DNA from 3 places in the Variovorax restrictus genome. Region 2 is predicted to be linked to each of the others. Evidence: predicted binding sites of a transcription regulator. Region 2 holds the regulator's gene; each other region holds the start of a gene.
What was found. The regulator FNR, encoded in region 2, switches genes on or off when oxygen is low (the NO sensors DNR and NnrR bind a similar motif). The targets are predictions, from matches to a motif close to TTGATNNNNATCAA.
Positions count from the first base shown of each region.

Region 1: the regulator FNR is predicted to act here: its motif matches at 2,668-2,681, upstream of ACSFA0_RS08455 (MBL fold metallo-hydrolase RNA specificity domain-containing protein).
Region 3: the regulator FNR is predicted to act here: its motif matches at 1,976-1,989, upstream of ACSFA0_RS09825 (DASS family sodium-coupled anion symporter).

Region 1 covers NZ_JBPJZH010000001.1:1,784,382-1,789,942, forward strand. Annotated here, with positions in the region: gene ACSFA0_RS08445 (phosphoketolase family protein) at 1-1,663, shown strand, start outside; gene ACSFA0_RS08450 (L,D-transpeptidase family protein) at 1,708-2,514, opposite strand; gene ACSFA0_RS08455 (MBL fold metallo-hydrolase RNA specificity domain-containing protein) at 2,732-4,084, shown strand; gene ACSFA0_RS08460 (thymidine phosphorylase family protein) at 4,099-5,561, shown strand, end outside.
Region 2 covers NZ_JBPJZH010000001.1:2,978,665-2,984,225, forward strand. Annotated here, with positions in the region: gene ACSFA0_RS14070 (sulfite exporter TauE/SafE family protein) at 1-776, shown strand, start outside; gene ACSFA0_RS14075 (sulfite exporter TauE/SafE family protein) at 913-1,626, opposite strand; gene hemN (oxygen-independent coproporphyrinogen III oxidase) at 1,778-3,151, opposite strand; gene fnr (fumarate/nitrate reduction transcriptional regulator Fnr) at 3,380-4,096, shown strand; gene ACSFA0_RS14090 (hypothetical protein) at 4,077-4,328, opposite strand; gene ACSFA0_RS14095 (FixH family protein) at 4,339-4,629, opposite strand; gene ccoG (cytochrome c oxidase accessory protein CcoG) at 4,648-5,561, opposite strand, start outside.
Region 3 covers NZ_JBPJZH010000001.1:2,072,821-2,078,381, forward strand. Annotated here, with positions in the region: gene ACSFA0_RS09815 (ABC transporter ATP-binding protein) at 22-1,041, opposite strand; gene phbB (acetoacetyl-CoA reductase) at 1,175-1,912, shown strand; gene ACSFA0_RS09825 (DASS family sodium-coupled anion symporter) at 2,083-3,591, shown strand; gene ACSFA0_RS09830 (cation:proton antiporter domain-containing protein) at 3,731-5,422, shown strand; gene ACSFA0_RS09835 (hypothetical protein) at 5,433-5,561, opposite strand, start outside.

The sequences.
Region 1 (5,561 bases), 1.2 Mb from region 2:
CTTCGTCTCCGGCGACGACCCCGCGGCCATGCACCGCGACATGGCCGCGGCGATGGACCGCGCCCTCGATGCGATCCGTGCGATCCAGGTGGAAGCGTGCGAGGACGGCTTCGACCGCCGCCGGCACTGGCCGATGATCGTGCTGCGCTCGCCCAAGGGCTGGACCGGGCCGAAGACGGTGGACGGTCGTGCGATCGAGGGCACCCAGCGCGCGCACCAGGTGCCGCTGTCGGGCTTCGCCGGTCAGCCGGCGCACATCGAACTGCTCGAGGCCTGGCTGCGCAGCTACCGGCCGGAGACGCTGTTCGACGCCAGCGGCGCGCTGGACCCGGAGATCGCCGCACTGGCACCGCGCGGGCCGCGGCGCATGAGCGCGAACCCGCATGCCAACGGCGGCCTGCTGCTGCGCGATCTGCGCATGCCGGACTTTCGCCGTTACGCGGTGGCCGTGCCGCAGCCGGGCGCGGCGAAGGCCGAGGCCACGCGCGTGACCGGTGCCTTCGTGCGCGACGTGATGGCCCTCAACGAGCATCAGCGCAACTTCCGGCTGATGGCGCCCGACGAAACCACCTCGAACCGGCTGGACGCGGTCTTCGAGGTGACCAAACGCATGTCGGCGTCCGAGATCCGTCCGGGCGACGACCACATCGCGCCGAACGGCCGCGTGATGGAGGTCCTGAGCGAGCACCTGTGCCAGGGCTGGCTCGAGGGGTATCTGCTCACCGGGCGCCATGGCCTGTTCACCTGCTACGAGGCGTTCATCCCCATCATCGACTCGATGTTCAACCAGCATGCGAAGTGGCTGAAGGTGGCGGCCGGCGTGCCGTGGCGCCGGCCCATCGCGTCGCTGAACTACCTGCTCACCAGCCACGTCTGGCAGCAGGACCACAACGGCTTCAGCCATCAGGACCCGGGCTTCATCGACCATGTCGCCAGCAAGAAGGCCTCGGTCGCGCGCATCTACCTGCCGCCCGACGCGAACACGCTGCTGTCGGTGATGGACCACTGCCTGCGCAGCCGCGATCTGGTGAACGTGATCGTTGTCGGCAAGCAGCCCGCGGCGCAGTGGCTGGACATGGCCGCCGCCGAGCGGCACTGCAGCGACGGCCTGGGCATCTGGCGATGGGCGAGCAGCGACGCCGGCGAGACCCCCGACGTGGTGATGGCGTGCGCGGGGGACGTGCCGACGCTGGAGACGCTGGCGGCCGTGGACCTGCTGCGCGAACTCCTGCCGGCACTGCGGGTGCGCGTGGTCAATGTGGTCGACCTGATGGCCCTGCAGCCGCCCTCGGCCCATCCTCACGGGATCTCGGACGCCGACTTCGATTCGATCTTCACCCGCGACAGCCCCGTCGTCTTCGCCTTCCACGGCTACCCGTGGGTGGTCCACCGCCTTGTCTACCGCCGCGCGGGGCACGCCAATTTTCATGTGCATGGCTACCAGGAAGAGGGCTCGACCACCACGCCCTTCGACATGACGGTGCTCAACCGCCTGGACCGCTTCCACCTGGCCGCCGATGCAATCGACCAGGTGCCGCGCCTGCGCGACGCGGCCGGCCATGTCCGGCAGATCCTGCGCGATCGCCTGCTCATGCATCGTGCGTGGATCGAGGCGCACGGCGAGGACATGCCGGAGATCCTGAACTGGCGCTGGGGCGGCTGAGAGGCTGCGCCCGCGGGCCGCGTCGCGTCAGCGGCCGTGCCCCGTCACGGGGACGCTTGACCTGGCGGCGCCGGCGACCAGGGCGGGCGCCCGGTGCGCTCGGTCTCGACGACGATGACCCAGCGTCCCGCATCCGCCAGGGGCATGCGGTCGGGCGCGAGCACCCACGAGGCAGCGCCCTCGGTCACGTTCAGGTAGTCCGCATCGAGCACGCCGAAGCGGTCGAGCAGCCGGTTGAGGCTGGCGGGGATCCGGATGCATCCCTTGGATTGCGGGCTGCCCAACCGTGGCTCCAGCCGGTCGGGGTCGGTCGCATGCATCTGCAGGCGCATCGTGCTGATGCCGCCCGCGCCCCAGAGTCGCCGCGCCTGCTGCCAACCGAGATCGAACACGCGCAGCCCCTTGGCGCCATAGCCGCGGATGCCGTTCGAATTGCGCGTTCCCTCCGCGCGGAAGTCCGGATTGGCGGTGCTGTGCTCGAACACGCCGAGGGGCGTCTCGAAATGGTCGAAGGCGCCGCCGCGCCCGGTCGAGACCGGCGAGGCGCCCACCAGCCATGCCGGAAAGCCCGGCGACAGCCAGTAGAGGAAGAGGGCCTGCACGTGCGGGCTGCGGTCGATCACGACCACGTATTCCGCCGAGCTCAGCGAGATGCCCGCCGCCGCCAGGGCGCCACGCGCGAGTTCGCCGTAGCGAAGCGCCTCGTCGGCCGGCAGTTCCAGGCGGCGATCCACCTCGTTGCGGTAGCTCTGGCTCAACGCGGCCGGGTCCGCCAGGGTGCCGGCGGCGGCCGCGCACAGCGCGCCGAGCAGCAGCGCCGCCCTAAGGAAAAGCAGGCGACGGCAGCCCATCAGGCGGGGCGGCGATCGATCGTCCGACGGGTGGGGTGATGCGGGGTCATGCGGCCTCCTGGGGCAAAGCCCATCATCGCCAGCGGCGCGGCAGGGCGGGTTGATCCAGCGCAATGCATTTTCCGCAGGTGGCGCCATGCACCGCAGCGTGCGTTGACGCCGGTCAAGCCGTCGATCGCCCGCCGTGGGAAGCTGGCCTTCTTGCGAAGGACACGCGATGCAGATCGATTTTTTTGGCGGCACCGGGACCGTCACCGGCTCCAAGTACCTGCTGACGCACGAGGGCCGCCGGCTGCTGGTCGACTGCGGCCTGTTCCAGGGTCTTAAGCAATTGCGCCTGCGGAACTGGGAGCCTCTGCCCTTCGACCCGGCGTCGGTCGACGCGGTGCTGCTCACCCACGCACACATGGACCACAGCGGCTTCCTGCCGCGCTTCATGACGCTGGGCTTCCGGGGGGCGGTGTATGCCACGGCCGCCACGCGCGACCTGTGCGGGCTGCTGCTGCCCGATTCCGGCCGCCTGCAGGAAGAAGAGGCCGAGTTCGCCAACCGGCACGGCCACAGCAAGCACGCCCCGGCGCTGCCGCTCTACACGGAGGACGACGCGCGCGCCGCGCTCAAGCGCTTCGAGGTCGTGGCCTTCGACGAGGGATGGTCGCCCTGGCCCGGGTGGACGGTGCGCCTGCGACGCGCGGGCCACATCCTGGGCGCCGCGAGCGTGCATGTCGCGTGGCCGGGCAGCAGCATCCTGTTCTCGGGCGACCTCGGCCGCAGCGACGACCTCGTCATGCGCGCGCCTCAGGCGCCCGAGCCGGCCGACTATGTCGTGATCGAGTCGACCTACGGCAACCGGCTGCACCCCGAGGTCGACACGCTGCGGGCGCTGGCCGAGGTGGTCAACCGCACGGCCGCGCGCGGCGGCATGCTCGTGATCCCGGCCTTCGCCGTGGGGCGGGCACAGACGATGCTGCACGCCTTGCACCTGCTCAAGCAGGCGCGGCGCATTCCCGACATGCCGGTGTTCCTCAACAGCCCGATGGCCGCCGACGCGACGCGCATCTACCGTCGGCATCTCGACGAGCACCGGTTGAGCGCTGAGCAGTGTGCCGCGATGAGCCACGAGGCGACCATCGTCAACACCGTGGCCGAGTCGAAGCGGCTGAATGCGCTGAAGTACCCGTCGATCATCGTGTCGGCCAGCGGCATGGCCACCGGCGGCCGGGTGCTGCATCACCTCAAGGCCTACGCGCCGGACGCACGCAACACCATCCTCTTCGCCGGCTTCCAGGCCGCCGGCACCCGCGGCGCGGCACTGGTCGGCGGCGCCGACGCGGTGAAGATCCATGGCGAGTACGTGCCGGTGCGCGCCGAGGTCGCCAACCTCGACACCCTGTCGGCCCACGCCGACCGTGCCCAGCTGCTGGCCTGGATCGGCCAGCTGCAGGCGCCGCGGCGGGTGTTCGTCACCCACGGCGAACCGGTGGCGGCCGATGCCCTGCGGCTGGCCATCGCCGAGCGCCACGGCTGGACGGTGGGCGTGCCCGACTACCGCGACAGCGTCGTGCTCTGAACGGGCACCGGACCATGGCCGTGGCCTTCGACCGCCTGCCCGCGCGCCGCGCGGGCATCGACACCTATCAGCAGCCGGTGGCCTACCTGCGCGCCGACAGCGCCGTCTGTCTGGCCGAGGGCTTCGAGGCCCAGGCCCAGATCGAGCTGATCGTGCGCGGCCGGCATGTGCTGGCGATCCTGCATCACGTCCGCAGCGACTGGCTGCGGCGCGACGAGATCGCGCTGTCGGAGGCGGCCTGGGCGATGCTCGGTGCGGCCGAGGGCGAGGACGTGGAGGTGCGGCATCCGCCACAACTGGCGTCGCTGGCGTACCTGCGCGGCAAGGTGCACGGCATCCGCTTCGACGACGTGGCGCTGCACGCGCTGATGGCGGACGTGAGCCAGGGCCGCGTGTCGGACATCCACCTGGCGTCCTTCGTGACCGTCTGCGCCGGCGGCGGGCTGGACCTGACGGAGACGGTGGCGCTGACCCGCGCCATGGTCGACGTGGGCGAGCGCATCGACTGGGGCGTCGCGCCCGTCATGGACAAGCACTGCATCGGCGGGCTGCCCGGCAACCGCACCACCTTGCTGGTGGTGCCCATCGTCGCGGCCTGCGGCGCGGTGATGCCCAAGACCTCGTCGCGCGCGATCACGTCCGCGGCCGGCACGGCCGATGCGATGGAAACGCTCGCGCCCATCGGCCTGGACGTGGCGGCGATGCGCCGCGTCGTCGAGCGCGAGGGCGGCTGCATCGTCGGTGGCTCGGCCGCCCGCATCAGTCCGGCCGACGACATGCTGATCCGCGTCGAGCGGCCGCTCAACCTCGACAGCGAAGGCCTGCTGGTGGCATCGATCCTGTCGAAGAAGGTGGGGGCCGGGGCGCAGCGCGTGTTGATCGACCTGCCGGTCGGCCCGCAGACCAAGGTGCGCACGGCGGCGGCGGCCGAGGCGCTGTCGCGCAGCCTGGTGGCCGTCGGGGCCGAGTTCGGGCTGCAGGTTCGCACCGTGCTGAGCGACGGCTTCCAGCCGGTCGGCCGCGGCATCGGCCCGGCGCTCGAGGCGCTCGATGTGATGGCCGTGCTGGAGCGTCGGCCCGATGCGCCGGCGGACCTGCGCGAACGGGCGCTGGTGCTGGCCGGTCTGTTGCTCGAGATGGCCGGCAAGGCCGCGCCGGGTGCCGGCCTGGTGCTGGCGCGCAGCGTGCTGGACGATGGTCGGGCGCTGGCCAAGTTCATCGCCATCTGCGAGGCACAGGGCGGATTGCGGGTGCCGCCGCGCGCCGCGCATACCCAGGTGCTGTGCGCCCCGGTGACGGGGCAGGCGACGGCCATCGACACGCGCCTGGTCGCGCGCGCCGCCAAGCTCGCCGGCGCGCCGCGCGACCCGTCGGCCGGTGCCGTGATGCACGTGCGACTGGGCGAGCGCCTGGTGGCCGGCCAGCCGCTCTTCACGCTGCACGCCGGCAGCGTGGGGGCGTTGCAGTACGCGCTGGG
Region 2 (5,561 bases):
TGGGCATCGGCACCGGCTTCCTCGCTGGCCTGCTGGGCATCGGCGGCGGCATGCTGATGGTGCCCTTCATCACGATCATCATGGGCCAGCGCGGCGTGCCCGCCGATCTGGCCGTGAAGATGGCGATCGCGACCTCGATGGCCACGATCATCTTCACCTCGATCTCCAGCGTGCGCGCCCACCACAAGCGCGGCGCGGTGCGCTGGGACATCGTCAAGCGGCTGTCGCCCGGCATCGTCATCGGCAGTCTGATCGGCAGCCTCGGCGTCTTCGCGCTGCTCAAGGGCACGGCGCTGGCCATCTTCTTCGCGCTCTTCGTCGGCTTCTCGGCCACGCAGATGTTCCTCGACAAGAAGCCCAAGCCCACGCGCCAGATGCCCGGCACCGCGGGCCAGCTCGGCGCGGGCGGCGTGATCGGCTTCATCTCGGGCCTGGTCGGCGCGGGCGGCGGCTTCATCAGCGTGCCCTTCATGACCTGGTGCAACGTCGCGATCCACAACGCGGTGGCGACCAGCGCCGCGCTCGGCTTCCCGATCGCCGTGGCCAACGTCGCGGGCTACATCGTGAGCGGCCAGAACGTGCAGGGCCTGCCGGCCGGTTCCTTCGGCTACATCTGGCTGCCGGCGCTGGTCGTGATCGCGGCCTGCAGCGTCTTCACCGCGCCGCTGGGCGCCAAGGCGGCACACAGCCTGCCGGTGAAGAAGCTCAAGCGGGTGTTCGCGAGCATCCTTTATGTGCTGGCGGCGTACATGCTGTGGAAGGGCCTGGCGGGCTGAGCGCGCCCCATTCGCGGGCGCAGGCCACCCGCGCCTATGAAACCGGCGCAGCCAGACCGCAGAACCGGCTTTGCCGGGCTGCCGGTATCGCCCCCTTGAGGGGGAAGCGCCGCAGGCGCGTCGGGGGTGAGTCCAGTCACGCGCACCAGATCGCGATCTGCCGGCTCAGGTCGTGCCACACGGCCTGCAGCGCCACGGCGGCGAGCAAGGCGCCGGCAATGCGCGTGCCCCATTCGCGCCGCACGGGGCCGATGCCGGCACGCAGGCGCTGCCACAGCCAGGGCGCCAGCAGCAGCCACAGGCCGCTGCCCAGCGCGAAGGTGGCCATGATGGCGGCGCCTTCCAGCGGCCCGTTGCCGAGCGCGGCGAGCATGAGCGCCGAGTACAGCAGCCCGCAGGGCATGCCGACCCAGAGCGCACCGGTGGCAAGAACACGCCACGACGAGCCCGCGAGCGGCTTCAGGCCGCGGGCCAGCCATCGGCCCAGGCCGTGCGTCCACAGCGGCTGCCGGCCCGACACAGCCAGCACGATCCCCCACGCGAAGACGAAGACATGCATCAGCAGCCAGAGCGGCCGCAGTGCGGCGACCTGCTCGCTGGCGAAGGCCAGGCTTTGGACGGCCGTGGCGGCGATGGCCCCACCCAGCGCATAGCCGGCCGCGCGGCCCGCATTGAAGGCCAGTGCGGCCGGCACGGTCGGCGTCGCCGGCGTCAGCGCCGCCACCCCGCCACCGGCCGGCGGCCGCACGATGCGGATCACGCCAGCGCACGCCGCGCCGCACATGGCGACGCAGTGCGGGCCACCGGCCAGGCCCATCAGCAGTGCGGTTCCGAGCAAGGCGGTCTGCATCGATTGCCTCAAGTCTCCATCACGCGGCCGTATAGCCCGCGAAGGGTGAAACCGATGCAGCCCAATATCAGGGATACCGCGGAACCGGCTTCGCCGGGCCGCTGGTATCGCCCCCTTGAGGGGGAGGCGCCGCAGGCGCTTCGGGGGTGATTCATATGATTCTCGAGAACCGCGTGCGGTTGCGGTCGGCCTGCAGGTAGCGGTCGAACACCATCGCGATGGCGCGCACAAAGAACCAGCCGGTCGGCGTCACGTCGACCGCGTGCTCGCCCAAGGTCACCAGGCCCTGCGCGGCCAGCGGTTCGAGCGCTTCCAGCTCGGCGGCGAAATGCCGACGGAAATCGACCAGGTGGGCCAATGCGATCGACTCGAAGTTCACCTGGCCCTGGCACATCAGCGCCATGATCACCGCGCGCCGCAGCACGTCGTCGCGCGACAGCGCCAGACCGCGCACGACCGGCAGACGGCCCTGGTCGAGCAGGTCGTAGTACTCCTCCAGCATCTTCGCGTTCTGGCTGTAGGTGGCGCCAACGCGGCCGATGGCCGACACGCCCAGCGCCACCAGGTCACAGTCGGGCTGCGTGCTGTAGCCCTGGAAGTTGCGGTGCAGCCGGCCCTGCCGCTTGGCGATCGCGAGCGCGTCGGTCGGCAGCGCGAAATGGTCCATGCCGATGTAGACGTAGCCCGCCGCGGTGAGCGCGGCGATCGAGCGCGACAGCATGTCGACCTTGGTCGCCGCGTCGGGCAACTCGGCCGCTTCGATGCGGCGCTGCGGCTTGAAGCGCTCCGGCAGATGGGCATAGGCATAGAGCGCGATGCGGTCGGGCAGCAGTTCGCAGATCTGCGCCAGGGTGCGGTCGAAGGACGCAGCCGTCTGCTTGGGCAGGCCATAGATCAGGTCGACGTTGACCGACGCGAAGCCGATGCGCCGCGCCGCGGCCATCAGGTCGAACACCTGCGCCGCAGGCTGGATGCGGTGCACCGCCTTCTGCACGGCGGGGTCGAAGTCCTGCACGCCGAAGCTCAGGCGGTTGAAGCCCATCGCCGCCAGCGTCTCGAGCCGGCTCGCGTCGATGGTGCGCGGATCGATCTCGATTGAATACTCGCCGTCGGGCGCCAGCACGAAGGCGCTGCGCAGGATGTCCATCAGCCGCGCGAGGCTGGCGTCGTCGAGGAAGGTTGGCGTGCCGCCGCCCAGATGCAGCTGGCTCACCAGCGCGCCGCGCCCGAGCTGCGCCACCTGCAGGTCGACCTCGCGCGCCAGGTAGCGCAGGTACTCGTCGGCGCGCTCGTGGTGCTTGGTGACGATCTTGTTGCAGGCGCAGAAGTAGCACAGCGAGTCGCAGAACGGCACGTGCACATAGAGCGACAGCGGCAGCGCACGGGCGCTGGTGCCCGTGCGGCGCTGGCGCAGCGCCTGCGCGTAGTCGTCGCAGCCGAAAGCCTCGACGAAGCGGTCCGCCGTCGGGTACGAGGTGTAGCGCGGGCCGGCGACGTCGAAGCGCTTCAGGGTCGCCGGCGTCATCACGGGTGCAGCAGAGGCGGCAACCCGCTGCAGACGGGTCGGTGCGGCGGATTCGGTCAGGAGGGTGGATGGCATGGTGGTTGGAGCGCTCAGGGCTCGTCGACTGTGCCGCCAACCGGGCCCGTCTTCATTGACGCCCGTCAAGCCTGCGCACCCACCGCTCGCGAACAATGCCCTCAAACCACCGAAGCGTCGGCAGCGCACTCCCCGCCTGCCCCGCCCGCACCCATGACCCCCGAAACCATCAAAGTCGCCTGTTCCAACTGCAACCTGCGCGAGTTGTGCATGCCGATCGGCCTGCAGCCCGCCGACCTGAAGCGCATCGACGAGATCGTTGCCACGCGCCGCAAGGTGAAGCGGCGCGAAACGCTGTTCCACAACGGCGAGCGCTTCACCTCGCTCTACGCCATCCGCACCGGCGTCTTCAAGACCCGCGTGACATCGGAAGACGGCCGCGACCAGGTCACCGGCTTCCAGATGGCCGGGGAGATCATCGGCCTGGACGGCATCGTGAACGACCACCACACCTGCGACGCGGTCGCGCTCGAAGACGCCGAGGTCTGCGTCATGCCCTTCGACCGCATCGAGGAGCTGTCGCGCGAGGTGACGGCTCTGCAGCGGCATGTGCACCAGATCATGAGCCGCGAGATCGTGCGTGAGCACGGCGTGATGCTGCTGCTGGGCAGCATGCGCGCCGAAGAGCGCCTGGCCGCATTCCTGCTGAACCTGGTGCAGCGCCTGCATGCGCGCGGCTTCTCGCAGTCGGAGCTGGTGCTGCGCATGACCCGCGAAGAGATCGGCAGCTACCTCGGGCTCAAGCTCGAGACGGTGAGCCGGACGCTGTCGAAGTTCGTCGAAGACGGCATCGTCGCAGTGCAGCAGCGCCACGTGCGCATCGTCGACGCCGACAAACTGCGCCGGCTGGTCAACGCTCCGGCGTGTTGACCTCGCGCCGCGACATCGCGAGCAGCGCGGTCAGCGCGCTCGAGCCCATCGCCAAGATCCAGAAGACGAAGAAGCTCGCGGTGTAGAGCCCCTGGCGCGACAGCGGCAGCGGCTCGCCGCGCCAGTGCACGTCGCTCGGGTCGACCATGGCGAACACCAGCATCTCGACGACGCTGGCCAGAAGGAACGACGGCCAGAGAATCCAGGCCAGACGGCGAATGCGGCGTTTCATCGCGTTCGGCTCACCGCTTGGGGAGCGGTACGTCTTCGCTCGGCGTGGCCGCATGGTTGCGGCCGGTCTGCGCGGGCATCAGCTTCTTGTCGGCCAGCGTCTTGTTGATCTCGAGGCCCTGGCGGTAGTAGTCGGCCGCGATGACCGGGTCCGGTGTGCGGATGGCCAGCCACAGCGTGGCGAAGCCGGCCACCACGACGATGGCCGGGCCGGCGATCACCATCCACACGTACGGGAACTTCCACCACGGCTCGGCCGCGTCGTCCGTGCCGTCGGGCGTCTTCGATGCAAGGGCATTCATGGGTTGTCTCCTGGGGGTTCAGCGCGGAACGAGAAAGATGGCTTTCTCCGACACATGGGCGCCGCCGTCGGCGGCCCGCACGTCGAAGTAGACCGGGTGCGAGCCCACGGGCGCGGCACCGTAGGGCAGCTGCAGTCGCACGGCGACCCAGCGTGACTCCGCGGGCTGCACCTCGACCGTGTCGCCGGCCACCACCGAGAGACCATCGAGGCCGCTGGTGGTGATCTGGTAGCGCTGCGGTCGCTCGGTCGCGTTCATGACCTGCAGGCGATAGACGTTCTCCAGCATGCCGCCCTCGACGATGCGGGCGAGCGAGGCGCGGTCGCGCACCACGTCGACCTTCAGTGGCGTGCGCGTCACCAGGCTCGCGAGCAGGCCGATGCACAGTGCGGCGAGCACGCTGCCGTAGATGAGCACGCGCGGACGGAACACCCGCGCGAGCACCTGGCGTGCCGACCAGCCCGCGGCCAGGCCGTTCTGCGTGGCATAGCGGATCAGCCCGGGCGGGTAGTCCATCTTGTCCATCACCGTGTTGCACGCGTCCACGCACAGGCCGCAGCCGATGCATTCGTACTGCAGCCCATCGCGGATGTCGATGCCGGTCGGGCACACCTGCACGCACAGCGTGCAGTCGATGCAGTCGCCCAGACCGTTGCGCTCATGCTGCTTGCCGCGCGCGCCGCGCGGGTCGCCACGCGCCGCGTCGTAGCTGACGATGAGCGTGTCGCGGTCGAACATCGCGCCCTGGAAACGCGCGTACGGGCACATGTACTTGCAGACCTGCTCGCGCATGAAGCCCGCGTTGCCGTAGGTCGCGAAGCCGTAGAAGAAGGCCCAGAAGACCTCCCACGAGCCCATCTGCGTCTGCAGGAAGGCCATGCCCAGCTCACGGATGGGCGTGAAATAGCCGACGAAGGTGAAGCCGGTCCACA
Region 3 (5,561 bases), 910 kb from region 2:
TGAAAAATGGGTGTTCTTGGATCACTGAATGCGCCGGCCACCAGCGTCGAAGCCGTGGGCCTCGTCGGGCGCCCAGCGCAGGTGCACGCGCTCGCCCGGCGTGGCGACGTGCCCGCCGGCAGCGCGCACCAGCAGCACCTCGCTGCCCACGGCGCAGCGCAGCACCAGGTCGGCGCCCAGGTATTCGACGCTCTGCACCACGGCGGGGATGCCGTCGGCGGCGAGCGTGATGGCTTCGGGGCGCACGCCCAGTTGCGTGGCCTGCACGCCGGACGCGACCTCGCTGCCCGCGATGCGGCCGTCGGCGTCGAGTGCGACCAGGTTCATCGGCGGCGTGCCGATAAAGCGCGCCGCGAAGGTGGTGGCTGGTCGCGCATACAGCGCGCGCGGCGTGCCGGCCTGCTCGACGCGCCCCTGGTTCAGCAGAACGACCTGGTCGGCCATGCTCATCGCCTCGGTCTGGTCGTGCGTGACGTAGACGACGGTGAGACCGAGCTTCTGCTGCAGCTCGCGCAGTTCACGGCGCATGTCCTGGCGCAACTGGGCGTCGAGGTTGGACAGCGGCTCGTCCATCAGGCAGACCTTGGCCTGTGCCACCAGCGCGCGCCCAAGTGCGACGCGCTGCTGCTGGCCGCCGGAAAGCTGGCCGGGTTTGCGGTCGAGCAGGGCGGTGAGGCCGAGCAGGGCGGCGGCGTTGCGCAGCCGCTCGGCGCTTTCGGCGGCCGGCACCTTGCGGACCGACAGGCCGAACGTGATGTTGTTGGCCACGCTCAGGTGCGGGAACAGGGCATAGTTCTGGAACACCATCGCGATCCCGCGCTGCGCCGGTGGCAGGTCTGTCACGTCTCGGTCATCGATCTGCACCTGGCCTTGCGTGGCGGTCTCCAGTCCCGCGATGATGCGCAGCGTGGTGGATTTTCCGCAGCCCGAAGGCCCGAGAAGCACGCAAAAGGACCCGGAAGCGATCTGGAGGTTAACGGCGTGCAGGGCAGTGCTGTCGCCCCATGATTTGGCGACCCCGTTCAGGGCAATCGAAGACATGCCGCAGTGTAGGAACGAGATGTGACAGTTGTGTTGCTCATCGGGGTCAGTGTTTTCCTGGGCCGGAGGCCGTGAGAAACTTCGCTACAGTGATTCGGCCTGTCCAGGCCTCGTACCAATCCAAGGAACACTCATGAGCAAGAAAGTCGCCTACGTCACCGGTGGCATGGGAGGAATCGGAACCGCCATCTGCCAACGTCTCCACAAGGATGGCTTCACGGTCATCGCCGGTTGCGGCCCGACGCGGGACTTCGGCAAGTGGCTGGCCGAACAGAAGGCGCAGGGGTACGAGTTCCACGCCTCCGTCGGCAATGTCGGCGACTGGAATTCCACGGTCGACGCCTTCAGCAAGGCCAAGTCCGAGCACGGCAGCATTGACGTGCTGGTCAACAACGCCGGCATCACGCGCGACCGCATGTTCCTCAAGATGACGCCCGAAGACTGGAGCGCGGTGATCGAGACCAATCTCAACAGCATGTTCAATGTCACCAAGCAGGTGGTGGCCGACATGGTGGAAAAGGGCTGGGGCCGCATCATCAACATCAGCTCGGTCAACGGCGCCAAGGGCCAGGCCGGCCAGACCAACTACTCCGCTGCCAAGGCGGGCATGCACGGCTTCACCATGGCGCTGGCGCAGGAAATGGCCAACAAGGGCGTGACGGTCAACACCGTGAGCCCGGGTTACATCGGCACCGACATGGTCAACGCGATCCGCCAGGAAGTGCTGGACAAGATCATCGCCACCATCCCGGTCAAGCGCCTGGGCAAGCCGAGCGAAATCGCCTCGATCATCTCCTGGCTGGCCACCGACGAAGGTGGTTATTCGACCGGTGCCGACTTCTCGGTCAACGGCGGCCTGCACATGCACTGAGCGCGCTCGCACGCCGCTCGGCAACCCGCTTCGGCGGGTTTTCTTTTGGGCGAAGGACGGGACTTGACGACGGTCAACCGTCGGCGCGCGATCGCGCCTAGATTGCCCCATTCGCTGGCGACACGGAGCGCCGCACGTGGCTTGCCCGGCGGCACTCCCGAAAGAACCGAATGATCTACACCCGTCTCAAGGCGGCCCTGCGCTATTTCAACGAAGCCGTGCCCTTCAAACTGGTGCCTGCGCTGATCGCCACGGCTGTCCTGCTGACCCTGCTGCTGATCCCGCGCCCCGAGGGCCTCACGCCCGATGCCTGGCGGCTGGTGGCGATCTTCCTGACCACCATCGTGGCGATCATCCTCAAGGTCATGCCGATCAGCGTCATGGCGATGATGGCCATCGTGATCGTCTCGCTGACGCAGGTCACCTCGAATTCCTCCAAGGGAGCGATCACCGATGCGCTGGGCAGCTTTTCCAGCCCGCTGATCTGGCTGATCGTGGTCGCCATCCTGATCTCGCGCGGGCTGAAAAAGACCGGCCTGGGCAACCGCATCGGTTTGATCTTCATCGCGCTGCTGGGCAAGCGCACGATCGGTATCGGCTACGGCCTGACCCTCTGCGAGCTGATCCTGGCGCCCTTCACGCCGAGCAATACGGCGCGCGGCGGCGGCATCGTGCACCCGATCATGAAGTCCATCGCCACCGCCTTCGACTCGGACCCGGCCAAGGGCACGCAGGGCAAGGTGGGCACCTACCTGGCGCTGGTCAACTACCACGCCAACCCGATCACCTCGGCCATGTTCCTCACGGCGACGGCGCCCAACCCGCTGGTGGTGGACTACGTCGCCCGGGCCACGAACCAGAGCTTTCACCTGTCGTGGACGACCTGGGCGCTGTGCATGCTGCTGCCCGGCCTGGTCTGCCTGCTCGTGATGCCGCTGGTGATCTACCTGCTGTCGCCGCCGGCGCTGAAGGCCACGCCGGACGCCGTGGACTACGCGCGCGCCGAGCTCACGACGATGGGGCCGCTCACGCCCAGCGAGAAAGTCATGCTGGGTACCTTCGGCCTGCTGCTGGTGCTGTGGGCGAACGTCCCCGCGATGCTGTTCGGCCCCGCCTTCACGCTCGACCCCACGGTGGTCGCCTTCGTCGGCCTGTTCGTGCTGATCATCACGGGGACCATCGACTGGGACGACGTGCTGTCCGAAAAGAGCGCGTGGGACACCCTGATCTGGTTCGGCGCGCTGGTGATGCTGGCCGAGCAGCTGAACAAGGTCGGCGTGATCGCCTGGTTCTCCGAAGGCATGAAGGCCGCCATCGTCACCAGCGGCATGGGCTGGCCGCCGATCGCCGTGATCCTGGTGCTGATGTTCGTGTTCTCGCACTACCTGTTCGCCAGCACCACGGCGCACATCAGCGCGATGATGCTCGCGTTCCTCGCGGTCGGTGCGCAGCTGATCCCGGCCGCCTACGTCGTGCCCTTCATGCTCATGATGACGGCCGGCTCCTCCATCATGATGACCCTGACGCACTACGCCACCGGCACGTCGCCGATCATCTTCGGCAGCGGCTATGTCACGATGGGCCTGTGGTGGCGCGTGGGGTTCGTGATGTGCGTGGTCGAGCTGCTCGTCTTCGCCGTCGTCGGCACGACCTGGTGGAAGGTGCTGGGCTTCTGGTGAGCGAAGCCGGGCGACGGGGCTTTACGACGGCGCGGTGGGCGCCGTCGCGATGGACGCTAAAGTCGTGGCAGCCTCTTGCCGCCGCCTTCGGCGCCAGGACCCCCGGAGTTGCACCTCTTTCAACCCAGCGCCCGTCCGGATGCCCCACAGCGTTTCCCTGATCAACACCATCGCGGCCGGCCTCGGGCTCGCGCTGGTGCTCGGCTTTCTGGCGGTGCGCGTGCGGCTGCCGGCGCTGGTCGGTTACCTGCTCGCAGGCGTGATCATCGGCCCATTCACGCCCGGCTTCGTGGCCGATGCCGAGATCGCCGCGCAGCTCGCGGAGATCGGCGTGATGCTGTTGATGTTCGGCGTCGGCCTGCATTTCTCGCTCGACGACCTGCTGGCCGTGCGAAAGATCGCCGTCCCGGGTGCGCTGGTGCAAATCGCCGTGGCCACGCTGATGGGCGGCTCGCTGGCGCTCTGGTGGGACTGGTCGCTGGGCGCGGCGTTGGTGTTCGGGCTGGCGCTGTCGGTGGCCAGCACGGTGGTGCTGCTGCGCGCGCTGGAAAGCCTGGGCCTGCTCGACTCCTACACCGGGCGTATCGCCGTCGGCTGGCTGGTCGTCGAGGACCTGGCCATGGTGCTGGTACTCGTGCTGCTGCCACCCCTGGCCAGCACGCTGGGCGGCTCGGCCGATGGCGCCGACGCCAGCGAGATCTGGACCACGCTGGGCGTCACGCTGCTGCAGGTCGGCGGCTTCGTGGTGTTGATGCTGGTGGTCGGTCGACGTGCCTTCCCGTGGATGCTCTGGCAGGTCGCGCGCACCAACTCACGTGAGCTCTTCACGCTGTGCGTGGTGGCCGCGGCCGTCAGCATCGCCTTCGCGTCCGCGGCGCTGTTCGGTGTGTCGTTCGCGCTGGGGGCGTTCTTCGCCGGCATGGTGATGCGTGAATCCGAATTCAGTCAGCGCGCGGCCGAGGAATCATTGCCGTTGCGCGACGCTTTCGCGGTGCTGTTCTTCGTGTCGGTCGGCATGCTCTTCAACCCTGCCGTGCTGATCGACCGGCCGCTGCAGGTGCTGGCGGTGGTGATGGTCATCGTGGTGGGCAAGTCGATCGCCGCCTGCCTGCTGGTGCTGGCCTTCCGCTACCCGCTGAACACGGCGCTCACGGTGAGCGCCAGCCTGGCGCAGATCGGCGAGTTCTCCTTCATCCTGGTGGGCCTCGGCGTGTCGCTGAAGCTGTTGCCCGCGGAGGGCCAGAGCCTGATCTTGGCCGGTGCGCTCATCTCCATCGCGACCAATCCGCTGTGGTTCAGCCTCATCGCACCGCTGCAGAAGTGGTTGCATGCCCATTCGTCGTTCGCACGCGGGCTCGAGGCGCGCGATGAGCCGCTGGCTGAGCTGCCTGCCACGACTGAGGCGCGCTACCTGTCGCGGCAGGTGGTGCTGGTGGGCTACGGGCGCGTCGGCCGTCGCATCGCCGCCGCACTCACCGCGCACCAGATACCCTTCGTGGTGGCCGAACAGAACCGCGAGCTGGTCGAGACATTGCGGGCCGAAGGCGTGGCCGCCGTGTGGGGTGACGCGTCGGAGCCGTCGGTGCTCATCCAGGCCCACATCGCCCGAGCGCGTGTTCTCGTGATCGCGACGCCCGATGCGATGAACGTACGTCAGATGATCGAGACCGCACGCACGCTCAACCCGGCGATCGAAACCGTTATCCGCAGCCACAACGAAGACGAGGCCCGCATGCTCACGCAGGAGGCGGCGGTCACCGTGTTCCTGGGGGAGCACGAACTCGCGCAGGCCATGGCGCACGATGTGGTGCGCCGCGCCACGCCGGCCTGAGTCGGCCCCGTTACAGGTCTTCGATAACCAGCATCCGGTAGCGCTGTGCGATGGAATACGGCACCGTGCGCACGACTTCCATCAGGCGCTCGGCGCTCTCTTCATCGTCGGTCTCCACCAGCAAAGCCCCGTGCCCGTC